Regions from separate parts of the Streptomyces sp. NPDC014870 genome, predicted to be linked through region 2. Evidence: riboswitches for the same ligand, from Rfam matches in the RefSeq annotation. Region 2 holds a riboswitch; each other region holds the start of a gene.
What was found. A riboswitch is a leader RNA that binds a small molecule or an ion and turns the genes downstream of it on or off. The one in region 2 is predicted to bind thiamine pyrophosphate.
Positions count from the first base shown of each region.

Region 1: linked by a shared signal. The riboswitch ahead of thiO (glycine oxidase ThiO) and the one ahead of thiC (phosphomethylpyrimidine synthase ThiC) in region 2 are both predicted to bind thiamine pyrophosphate.
Region 3: linked by a shared signal. The riboswitch ahead of ACF09C_RS16135 (thiamine ABC transporter substrate binding subunit) and the one ahead of thiC (phosphomethylpyrimidine synthase ThiC) in region 2 are both predicted to bind thiamine pyrophosphate.

Region 1 is NZ_JBIBWQ010000004.1:282,502-285,732, forward strand. It holds gene ACF09C_RS13770 (thiazole synthase) at 1-109, opposite strand, end outside; gene thiS (sulfur carrier protein ThiS) at 115-330, opposite strand; gene thiO (glycine oxidase ThiO) at 327-1,493, opposite strand; TPP riboswitch at 1,491-1,603, opposite strand; gene ACF09C_RS13785 (hypothetical protein) at 1,658-1,999, shown strand; gene ACF09C_RS13790 (NAD(P)/FAD-dependent oxidoreductase) at 2,079-3,231, shown strand, end outside.
Region 2 is NZ_JBIBWQ010000003.1:207,943-211,173, reverse strand. It holds gene ACF09C_RS09505 (YibE/F family protein) at 1-1,403, opposite strand, end outside; TPP riboswitch at 1,475-1,622, shown strand; gene thiC (phosphomethylpyrimidine synthase ThiC) at 1,616-3,231, shown strand, end outside.
Region 3 is NZ_JBIBWQ010000005.1:119,329-122,559, reverse strand. It holds gene rlmN (23S rRNA (adenine(2503)-C(2))-methyltransferase RlmN) at 152-1,258, shown strand; TPP riboswitch at 1,288-1,394, shown strand; gene ACF09C_RS16135 (thiamine ABC transporter substrate binding subunit) at 1,481-2,560, shown strand; gene ACF09C_RS16130 (ABC transporter permease) at 2,599-3,231, shown strand, end outside.

The DNA.
Region 1 (3,231 bases), on a different contig from region 2:
TGACGGCGAGGGAGCGTTCGAGGATCTCCAGGCTCGGGGCGCCGCCCGTGCCGAGGATCAGCCGGGAGGAGAACTCCGTACCGCCGAGGAGGAAAGTGTCGTCGGACATGGCGGTCAGCCTCCCTGTACGGCGGTGAGGACCTCGACCCGGTCGCCCTCGCCGAGGACGGTCGCGGACCACTGGCTGCGGGGTACGACGGTCTCGTTGACGGCCGCCGCGACGCCGGTGGGCGCCGCCGTCAACGTGGTGACCAGGGCGTCGAGGGTGGTGGGCGCGGCGAGGACGCGCGCCTCGCCGTTGACGGAGACGGTGGTCTGCGGGGCGGTCATGCGGGCTGCTCCTGTCGTACGGGGGAGAAGCGGCGGGGGGTGAAGGGGCGGGCCTCGTCCGGAAGCACGCCGGTGGTGAGGAACGCGGCCATGACGTCACCGGTGACCGGGGTGAGCAGGACACCGTTGCGGTAGTGCCCGGTGGCCAGCCGCAGGCCGTCGAGCGCGGTCGGGCCGAGCAGCGGCGCGTTGTCGGGCGACCCGGGACGCAGGCCGGCCAGGGTCTCGGTGAGCGGCAGCTCGGTGAGGCCGGGGACGAGTTCGTGGGCGTCGCGGAGCAGCTCGTACACCCCGCCCGCCGTGACGGTGGTGTCCCAGCCCAGCTCCTCGCTGGTCGCGCCGACGACCAGCTCTCCGTTCTCGCGCGGCACCAGGTAGACGTGGCTGCCGCGCACGACCGCCCGGACGGTCCGGGACAGGAACGGCGCGAACGCGGGCGGCACGGTGAGCCGGAGCACCTGTCCCTTGACGGGACGGACGGGCGGCAGGACCTCCGGCGGGACGCCCGCGAGCCGGCCGCTGAGGCTGCCGGCGGCCAGCACGACCTGGTCCGCCTCCAGGGCGGAGCCGTCGGCGAGGGTCACGCCCGTGGCGCGGTCCCGCACCACCGTCAGGCTCGCGGCGAGGCTCCGGTGGAAGACCACCCCGGCCCGCTCGCAGGCGGTGACGAGCGCGGCGGCGAGCCGGCGCGGATCGACCTGGTGGTCCCCGTCGACGCGTAGTCCGCCGCGCACGCCCGGAGCCAACATCGGCTCAAGACGGCGGCAGTCGCGCCCGCTGAGCCACTCCGACTCCAGGCCGGAGCGGATCTGGAGGGCGTGCAGCTCCCGCAGATGCGCCCGGTCGTCGGCGTCGAGCGCGACGGCCAGCGTGCCGCAGGCGCGGTAGCCGACATCGTGTCCGGTGGCCTCCTGGAGTTCGGCGACGAACGCGGGGTAGCGCTGCGCGGAGGCGAGGTTGAGGGCGAGCAGGGTCTCCTCGCCGTAGTGGAGTTCGGTGACGGCGGCGAGCATCCCGGCCGCCACCCGGGCGGCCCCGCCGCCCGGTTCGGGGTCCACGACCGCCGTGGACAGTCCGCGCTGCGCGGACCGCCAGGCCGTGACCAGGCCGATGATGCCGCCCCCGACGACGAGAACGTCCGGGGTGCTGCGTGTACGCGACATGGGCGTCCAGCCCCTCCCTTCGCCGGCATGACCCGGATCAGGTTCGTACGGTCGGAGGCCGGCCAGCCTCCCTCTCAGCCCGGTGCGTCCGGGCTCCCGCGAGTGCTCTACGTTGACGGTCAGCCTAACCCCAGCCCCCGACGCCCAGTAAGGGAGCCTCACTCGTGGCTCGATCTCTCGACGGCCTCGTCCTCGCCCCCGTCGCCGACCAGGCCCCCGGCCAGGTCGGGACGCGTACCAGGTTCACGTACCACGAGGAGGACGGCAGGATCTGGGCCGAGTACGCGGGCGGTGACGTGGTGCGGGGGAACCTCGTCGGCACGCGCGCGGGGGACCGGCTCGACTTCCGGTACGTGCAGTTGAAGCGGGACGGAACGACCTCTTCCGGGCATTGCGTCTCCCTCGTGGTGGAGCTGCCGGACGGACGCGTTCGACTGGAGGAGAGCTGGGCATGGGAGTCCCAGGAGGGCTCCGGCACCAGCGTCGTGGAGCAGCTGTCTTCCTGACGGTGCGTCAGATAGTTAAGGTGATCGAGTGAGCGAGCAGAAGCGGGAAGAGCAGCGCGTCGTCGTCGTGGGCGCCGGGATGGCGGGGGTGCAGACCGCCGTCGCCCTGCGCGAACAGGGCTTCACCGGACCGGTCACCCTCATCGGCGCCGAGCCCCACCAGCCCTACGACCGCCCGCCCCTGTCCAAGGCGGTCCTCCTCGGCAAGGCCGAGGACTCGGCCTTCGACGTCGACTTCGAGGCGCTCTCCATCGAGCTGCGGCTCGGCCTCGACGTGACCGGCCTGCGCGCCGACGACCACGAGATCGACACGGAGGCCGGACCCGTCCGGTACGACGTCCTGGTCCTCGCCACCGGCGCCGAACCGGTCACCCTGCCCGGCACCGAGGGCGTGCCCGGGGTCCACCTGCTGCGCACCCTGGACGACGCGGCCCGGCTCAAGCCCGTCCTGGAGCGCCGCCACGACATCGTGGTCGTCGGCGCCGGCTGGATCGGCGCCGAGTTCGCCACCGCCGCGCGCGAGGCGGGATGCGCCGTCACCGTCGTCGAGGCCGCCGAGCACCCGCTCGCCGGAGCGCTGCCCCCCGAGGTCGCCGCCCCGATGGCGCGCTGGTACGAGGAGAGCGGCGCCGAACTCCTCACCCACGCGCGCGTGGACTCCGTCGAACCCGGCACGGTCGTCCTGGCCGACGGCCGGCGGCTGCCCGCGGACGCGGTCGTCGTCGGCATCGGCGCCCGGCCCGCCACCCGCTGGCTCACCGGCTCCGGCATCGCCCTCGGCGCGGACGGCTCCGTCACCGCCGACGACCGGCTCCGCACCTCCCTGCCCGACGTGTACGCCGTCGGCGACTGCGCCTCCTTCCCCTCCGCCCGCTACGGCGCCCGCCTCCTCGTCCACCACTGGGACAACGCCCTCCAGGGCCCCCGGACCGTCGCGGCCGACATCATCGGCGAGGCCCCGCAGGCCTACGACCCGGTCCCGTACTTCTGGTCCGAGCAGTTCGGCCGCTTCGTGCAGTACGCCGGCCACCACGGCTCGGCCGCCGCGCTGGTCCGTCGCGGCGACCCGGCCGACGCCTCCTGGTCCGTCCTCTGGCTCGACGACGGCGTCCTCGTCGCCCTGCTCGCCGTCGGCCGCCCCCGCGACCTGGCCCAGGGCCGCAAGCTGATCGAGTCCGGCGGACGCCTCGACCCGGAGCGCGCCGCCGACCCGTCCGTCCCCCTGAAGGCGG
Region 2 (3,231 bases):
TACTTCGCCCGGCGCCGCCGCCCGCCCTTGGATGAACGCTTCTCCAGCCCGCCCGCTCGGCCCAGCCCACCCGGTCGACCCGGTCCGCCCGGCGTGCCAGGTCCGCCCGGCCGGTCCGCCGAGACGACGAGCGCGGCGAGAGCGGTCGTGACCGGCACCGAGGCGACCAGACCGATCGACCCCACCAGTGTGCGGACGATCTCCTCAGCGACCAGCTCGCTGTTGGCCACGGTCCCCACGCTGCTCTGCGCGATGGAGAAGAGCAGCAGCAGCGGCAGCGCCGCGCCGGCGTACGCCAGGACCAGCGTGTTCACCACGGACGCGATGTGGTCCCGGCCGATCCTGATGCCTGCCCGGTACAGCCCCCGCGGGCCCAGCCGGGGATCGGCCTGGTGCAGCTCCCACACCGCCGAGGTCTGGGTCACCGTCACATCGTCGAGGACACCGAGCGAACCGATGATGATGCCCGCGAGCAGCAGACCGGACATGTCGATGTCCGGGTAGAGGCCGTGGATCAGGCCGGTGTTGTCGTCCGTGTTGCCGCTCAGCGAGGCCCAGCTGATGAAGAACGAGCCGAGCAGACCGATCAACAGCAGCGAGATCAGGGTCCCGAGCACCGCGACGGAGGTCCGGGCGGACAGGCCGTGGCACATGTAGAGCGCGATCAGCATGATCGCGCTCGACCCGACCACCGCCACCACCAGCGGATTCGACCCCTGAAGGATCGCCGGGAGGATGAAGAAGGTCAGCAGCAGGAAGCTCACGGCGAGCGAGATCAGCGCCATCACCCCGCGCATCCGGCCGACCAGCACGACCGCCACGGCGAAGATCAGGGCGAGCACCGCCAGCGGCACCTTGCGGTTCACGTCCGTCACCGAGTACTGCAGATCACGCGGAGCGTCCGGCGCGTACGCCACCACCACTCCCTGGCCCTCGTCCAGTTGGCGCGGCGCGTCCGGCTGCACGATCTCGGTGAACGTACGGCCCTTGTCCGGACCGCTCGTGACCTCGATCGTCGCCTTCTCGCACTCCCCCTGCTGGGCGTTGACCGCCTCGCGTCCCTGGGGTGTGGAGGTGTCGCCGGTCGGCGGGACCTGAGCGGCGTTCACATCCTGGCAGTCGACCTTCTCCACCGAGACGACCTTGCCCTGGTACGTCTGCCGGTCGAAGCCGACGCCGGTGCGTTCGTGCTCCGGGGCGCCGCCCGGCCACAGCACCACGAGCCCGACCACCACTGCCGTGGCGAACGGGATCAGGACAGCCGCGATGACCCTGCGCAGATGCCGGGAGACGGGCGCGGCAGGCCCATGACTGTGCGTATGACCGTGCCCGTGACCCGCGTCGCCATGGGTGGCAGGGCCGTCATGACGGTCGGGTTCTGGGGTCTGCTGCTCGGAAGTCACCGACCGATCATCGCAAGAACGGTGGGGGCCCACTGTTCAGCACGGCCGGATTGACGCTAGCGTGGTGACACCTTTGCACACGCGGGAGCTCGGAGCACCGGGCTGAGAGGGCGCTGATCACCGTACACGCGTACTGGACGTACGTACGGGAAGAGGCTGCGCCGACCGCCGAACCTGTTACCGGGTAATGCCGGCGTAGGGAGATCGGTCTCATGACCATTCAGGATGCACGCACGCCTGCCACCAGCGAGAACGACGGCCAGGACGAGCGCAAGCCGGGCTGGCACAAGGGGTACGTCGAGGGCTCGCGCCCCGACATCCGCGTGCCCGTCCGGCAGGTGCACCTCACCAACGGCAAGGACGTGACGCTGTACGACACGTCCGGTCCGTACACCGACCCCACCATCGACACCGACGTACGGTGGGGCCTGCCGCCGCTGCGCGAGAACTGGATCATCTCTCGGGGCGACACCGAGGAGTACGCGGGCCGCCCGGTCCGTCCCGAGGACGACGGCATCAAGCACACCTCGCCGCGCGGCGGCGGGCTGAAGAACCTCGACGCCGTCTTCCCGGGCCGGCCGCGGCTGCCGCGCCGGGGCCGCGAGGGCGTGGCCGTGACCCAGCTCGCGTACGCCCGCCGGGGCGAGATCACCCCGGAGATGGAGTACGTCGCGATCCGCGAGAACGTCTCCCCCGAGGTCGTACGGGAGGAGATCGCGGCGGGGCGGGCCGTGCTTCCGGCCAACGTCAACCACCCGGAGATCGAGCCGATGATCATCGGCAAGCGGTTCCTGGTGAAGGTCAACGCCAACATCGGCAACTCCGCCGTCACCTCCTCCATCGAGGAGGAGGTGGAGAAGATGACCTGGGCGACCAAGTGGGGCGCCGACACGGTCATGGACCTCTCCACCGGCCGCAACATCCACACCACGCGCGAGTGGGTGCTGCGCAACTCTCCCGTGCCGATCGGCACCGTGCCGCTCTACCAGGCCCTGGAGAAGGTCGACGGGAAGGCCGAGGAGCTGACCTGGGAGATCTACAAGGACACCGTCATCGAGCAGGCCGAGCAGGGCGTCGACTACATGACGGTCCACGCCGGCGTACTGCTGCCGTACGTCCCGTTGACCGCCCGTCGCAAGACCGGCATCGTCTCGCGCGGCGGCTCGATCATGGCCGCCTGGTGCCTCGCGCACCACAAGGAGAACTTCCTCTACACGAACTTCGAGGAGCTCTGCGAGATCCTCGCGACGTACGACGTCACGTACTCGCTGGGCGACGGCCTGCGCCCCGGCTCGATCGCGGACGCCAACGACGACGCGCAGTTCGCGGAGCTGCGCACGCTCGGCGAGCTGAACACGATCGCCAAGCGGCACAACGTGCAGACGATGATCGAGGGCCCCGGGCACGTCCCGATGCACAAGATCAAGGAGAACATCGACCTTCAGCAGGAGATCTGTGAGGAGGCGCCGTTCTACACGCTCGGCCCGCTGACCACGGATGTCGCGCCCGCGTACGACCACATCACCTCGGGCATCGGCGCCGCGATGATCGCCTGGTGGGGTACGGCGATGCTCTGCTACGTCACGCCCAAGGAGCACCTGGGGCTGCCCAACCGCGACGACGTGAAGACGGGTGTCATCACGTACAAGATCGCGGCGCACGCGGCCGACCTGGCCAAGGGGCACGCGGGGGCTCAGGAGTGGGACGACGCGCTGTCGGACGCGCGGTTCGAGTTCCGCTGGGAGGACCAGTTCAACCTGGCGCTCGACCCGGACACGGCCCGTGAGTTCCACGACGAGACGCTGCCGGCCGAGCCCGCGAAGACCGC
Region 3 (3,231 bases), on a different contig from region 2:
CGCCTGGACTCCCTGCTGCCGACGGCGCCGGTGGTCTGGCTGCTCCTCGTGGTCTTCGTCGGCACCACCTGACCTGCGTGTTCGTGCTCGAAGGGCCCGCCGTCCCCGGACGGCGGGCCCTTCGCGTTTCCTCTGCGACACTGGTAGGACCATGCCGAAGCCCGGAGAACTCACTTTCGTCGCGCCCCGCGGAGCCAAGAAGCCGCCGCGGCACCTTGCCGACCTCACGCCCGCCGAGCGCAAGGAGGCCGTCGCCGCGATCGGCGAGAAGCCGTTCCGCGCCAAGCAGCTGTCCACGCACTACTTCGCGCGGTACGCCCACGACCCCGCCGAGTGGACCGACATCCCCGCCGCCTCGCGCGAGAAGCTGCAGGGGGAGCTGCTGCCCGACCTGATGTCGGTGGTCCGGCACATCTCGTGCGACGACGACACCACCCGTAAGACCCTGTGGAAGCTGCACGACGGCACGCTCGTCGAGTCCGTGCTGATGCGGTACCCGGACCGGGTCACCATGTGCATCTCCTCGCAGGCCGGCTGCGGGATGAACTGTCCGTTCTGCGCCACCGGGCAGGCCGGGCTCGACCGGAACCTGTCGACCGCCGAGATCGTGCACCAGATCGTCGACGGCATGCGCGCCCTGCGTGACGGTGAGGTGCCCGGTGGGCCGGCGCGGCTCAGCAACATCGTCTTCATGGGCATGGGCGAGCCGCTCGCCAACTACAAGCGGGTCGTCGGCGCCATCCGCCGGCTCACCGACCCCGAGCCGGACGGGCTCGGGCTCTCGCAGCGCGGGATCACCGTCTCCACCGTGGGCCTCGTGCCCGCGATGCTGCGCTTCGCCGACGAGGGCTTCAAGTGCCGGCTCGCCGTCTCGCTGCACGCTCCCGACGACGAGCTGCGGGACACCCTCGTGCCCGTCAACACGCGCTGGAAGGTCCGTGAGGTCCTCGACGCCGCGTGGGAGTACGCCGAGAAGTCCGGCCGCCGGATCTCCATCGAGTACGCGCTCATCCGGGACATCAACGACCAGGCCTGGCGGGGCGACCTGCTCGGGCGGCTGCTCAAGGGCAAGCGGGTCCATGTGAACCTGATTCCGCTGAACCCGACACCCGGGTCGAAGTGGACGGCCTCCCGGCCCGAGGACGAGAAGGCCTTCGTCGAGGCCATCGCGTCCCACGGCGTGCCCGTCACGGTCCGTGACACCCGTGGGCAGGAGATCGACGGTGCCTGTGGACAGCTGGCGGCCTCGGAGCGCTGACCTTGTAGTCTGTGCTCGAACACATCTCCATATTCCGACAGGGGAGCGCCACAGCGCTGAGAGTGCGGTCACGGACCGCAGACCCTCTGAACCTCGCCCAGGTCATTCTGGGTAGGAAGTTCGGTCGCAACTCAAGCTGTTGCGCCCTGCCCACCCTCCGGTGGGCAGGGCCGCGTCTCTTCCTGGTCACACCCAGGAGGAATTTCCGTGAGCACCAAGAAGATGGCCGCCGCCGCGATCGCCGCGGCGCTGGGCGTCACCACCCTCGCCGCCTGCGGCACCGAGGACATCAGGGACGCGGCCGGCAAGAGCGGTGAGCCCACGCCGAAGACCGTGACCCTCGTCAGTCACGACTCCTTCAACGCCTCCAAGGAGGTCCTGGCGGAGTTCACGAAGCAGACCGGCTTCACCGTCAAGGTCCTCAAGAGCGGTGACGCGGGCGTCGCCGTCAACAAGGAGATCCTCACCAAGGGCTCCCCGCAGGGAGACGTCTTCTTCGGCGTCGACAACACCCTGCTCTCCCGCGCGCTCGACAACGGGATCTTCGTCCCGTACGAGGCGAAGGGTCTGGACGCGGTGGCCCCCGAGACGCAGCTCGACAAGGAGCACCGCGTCACCCCGATCGACACCGGTGACATCTGCGTCAACTACGACAAGAAGTACTTCGCCGACAAGAAGCTCGCGCCCCCGCAGACCTTCGACGACCTGGCCAAGCCGGAGTACAAGAACCTGCTCGTGGTCGAGAACCCCGAGAAGTCCTCCCCGGGCCTCGGCTTCCTGCTCGGTACCGCGGCCCAGTACGGCGACGAGGGCTGGCAGGACTACTGGACGAAGCTCAAGGCCAACGGCGTGAAGGTCGTCGACAGCTGGGAGCTCGCCTACAACCAGGAGTTCTCCGGCTCCGCCGGCGGCAAGCAGGCCAAGGGCGACCGGCCGCTGGTCGTCAGCTACGCCTCCAGCCCGCCGGTCGAGGTCCTCTACGCCGACCCGCAGCCGAAGGACGCCCCCACCGGGGTCTCCACCGGCACCTGCTTCCGGCAGATCGAGTTCGCCGGACTGCTGAACGGGGCGAAGAACCCCGAGGGCGGCAAGGCGCTGATCGACTTCCTGATCTCCAAGAAGTTCCAGGAGGACATGCCGCTGCAGATGTTCGTCAACCCGGTGACGAAGGGCGCCCAGCTGCCCGAGCTGTTCACGAAGCACGGTGTGGTGATCGACAAGCCGCAGACCATGGCGCCCGAGAAGATCGCCGAGAAGCGTGACCAGTGGATCCAGTCGTGGTCCTCGACCGTTCTGAAGTAGTCCCCGACCGCCGGGGAAGCGCGGCGCGGCTCGGCCTGATGGCCGTGCCCGTCGCCTTCTTCGCGCTCTTCTTCGCGTGGCCCGTCGCCTCGATCGTCGAGCGCGGGCTGCGCGTCGACGGGGCGTGGGAGTTCGGCCGGTTCGGCGAGACGCTGACCCGGCCGGAGATCCTCGACGTCCTCTGGTTCACCCTCTGGCAGGCGCTCGCCTCCACCGCGCTGACCCTGCTGATCGCCCTGCCGGGGGCGTACGTCTTCGCGCGCTTCGACTTCCCCGGCAAGGGGCTGCTGCGCGCCGTCGTCACCGTCCCCTTCGTGATGCCGACCGTCATGGTCGGTACGGCCTTCCTCGCCCTCGTCGGCCGCGGCGGGCTGCTCGACGAGTTGTGGGGCGTCCGCCTCGACACCACCGTCTGGGCCATCCTCCTCGCCCATGTCTTCTTCAACTACGCCGTGGTCGTCAGGACCGTCGGCGGACTGTGGGCGCAGCTCGACCCCCGCCAGGAGGAGGCCGCCCGTGTCCTCGGCGCCTCCCGGTTCACCGCCTGGCGGACGGTGACGCTGCCGGCGCTCGCGCCCGCCGTGGGCGCGGCGGCGCTGATGGTGTTCCTCTTCACCGCCGGCTCCTTCGCCGTCGTCCAGATCCTCGGCGGACCGGCGTACTCCACTCTG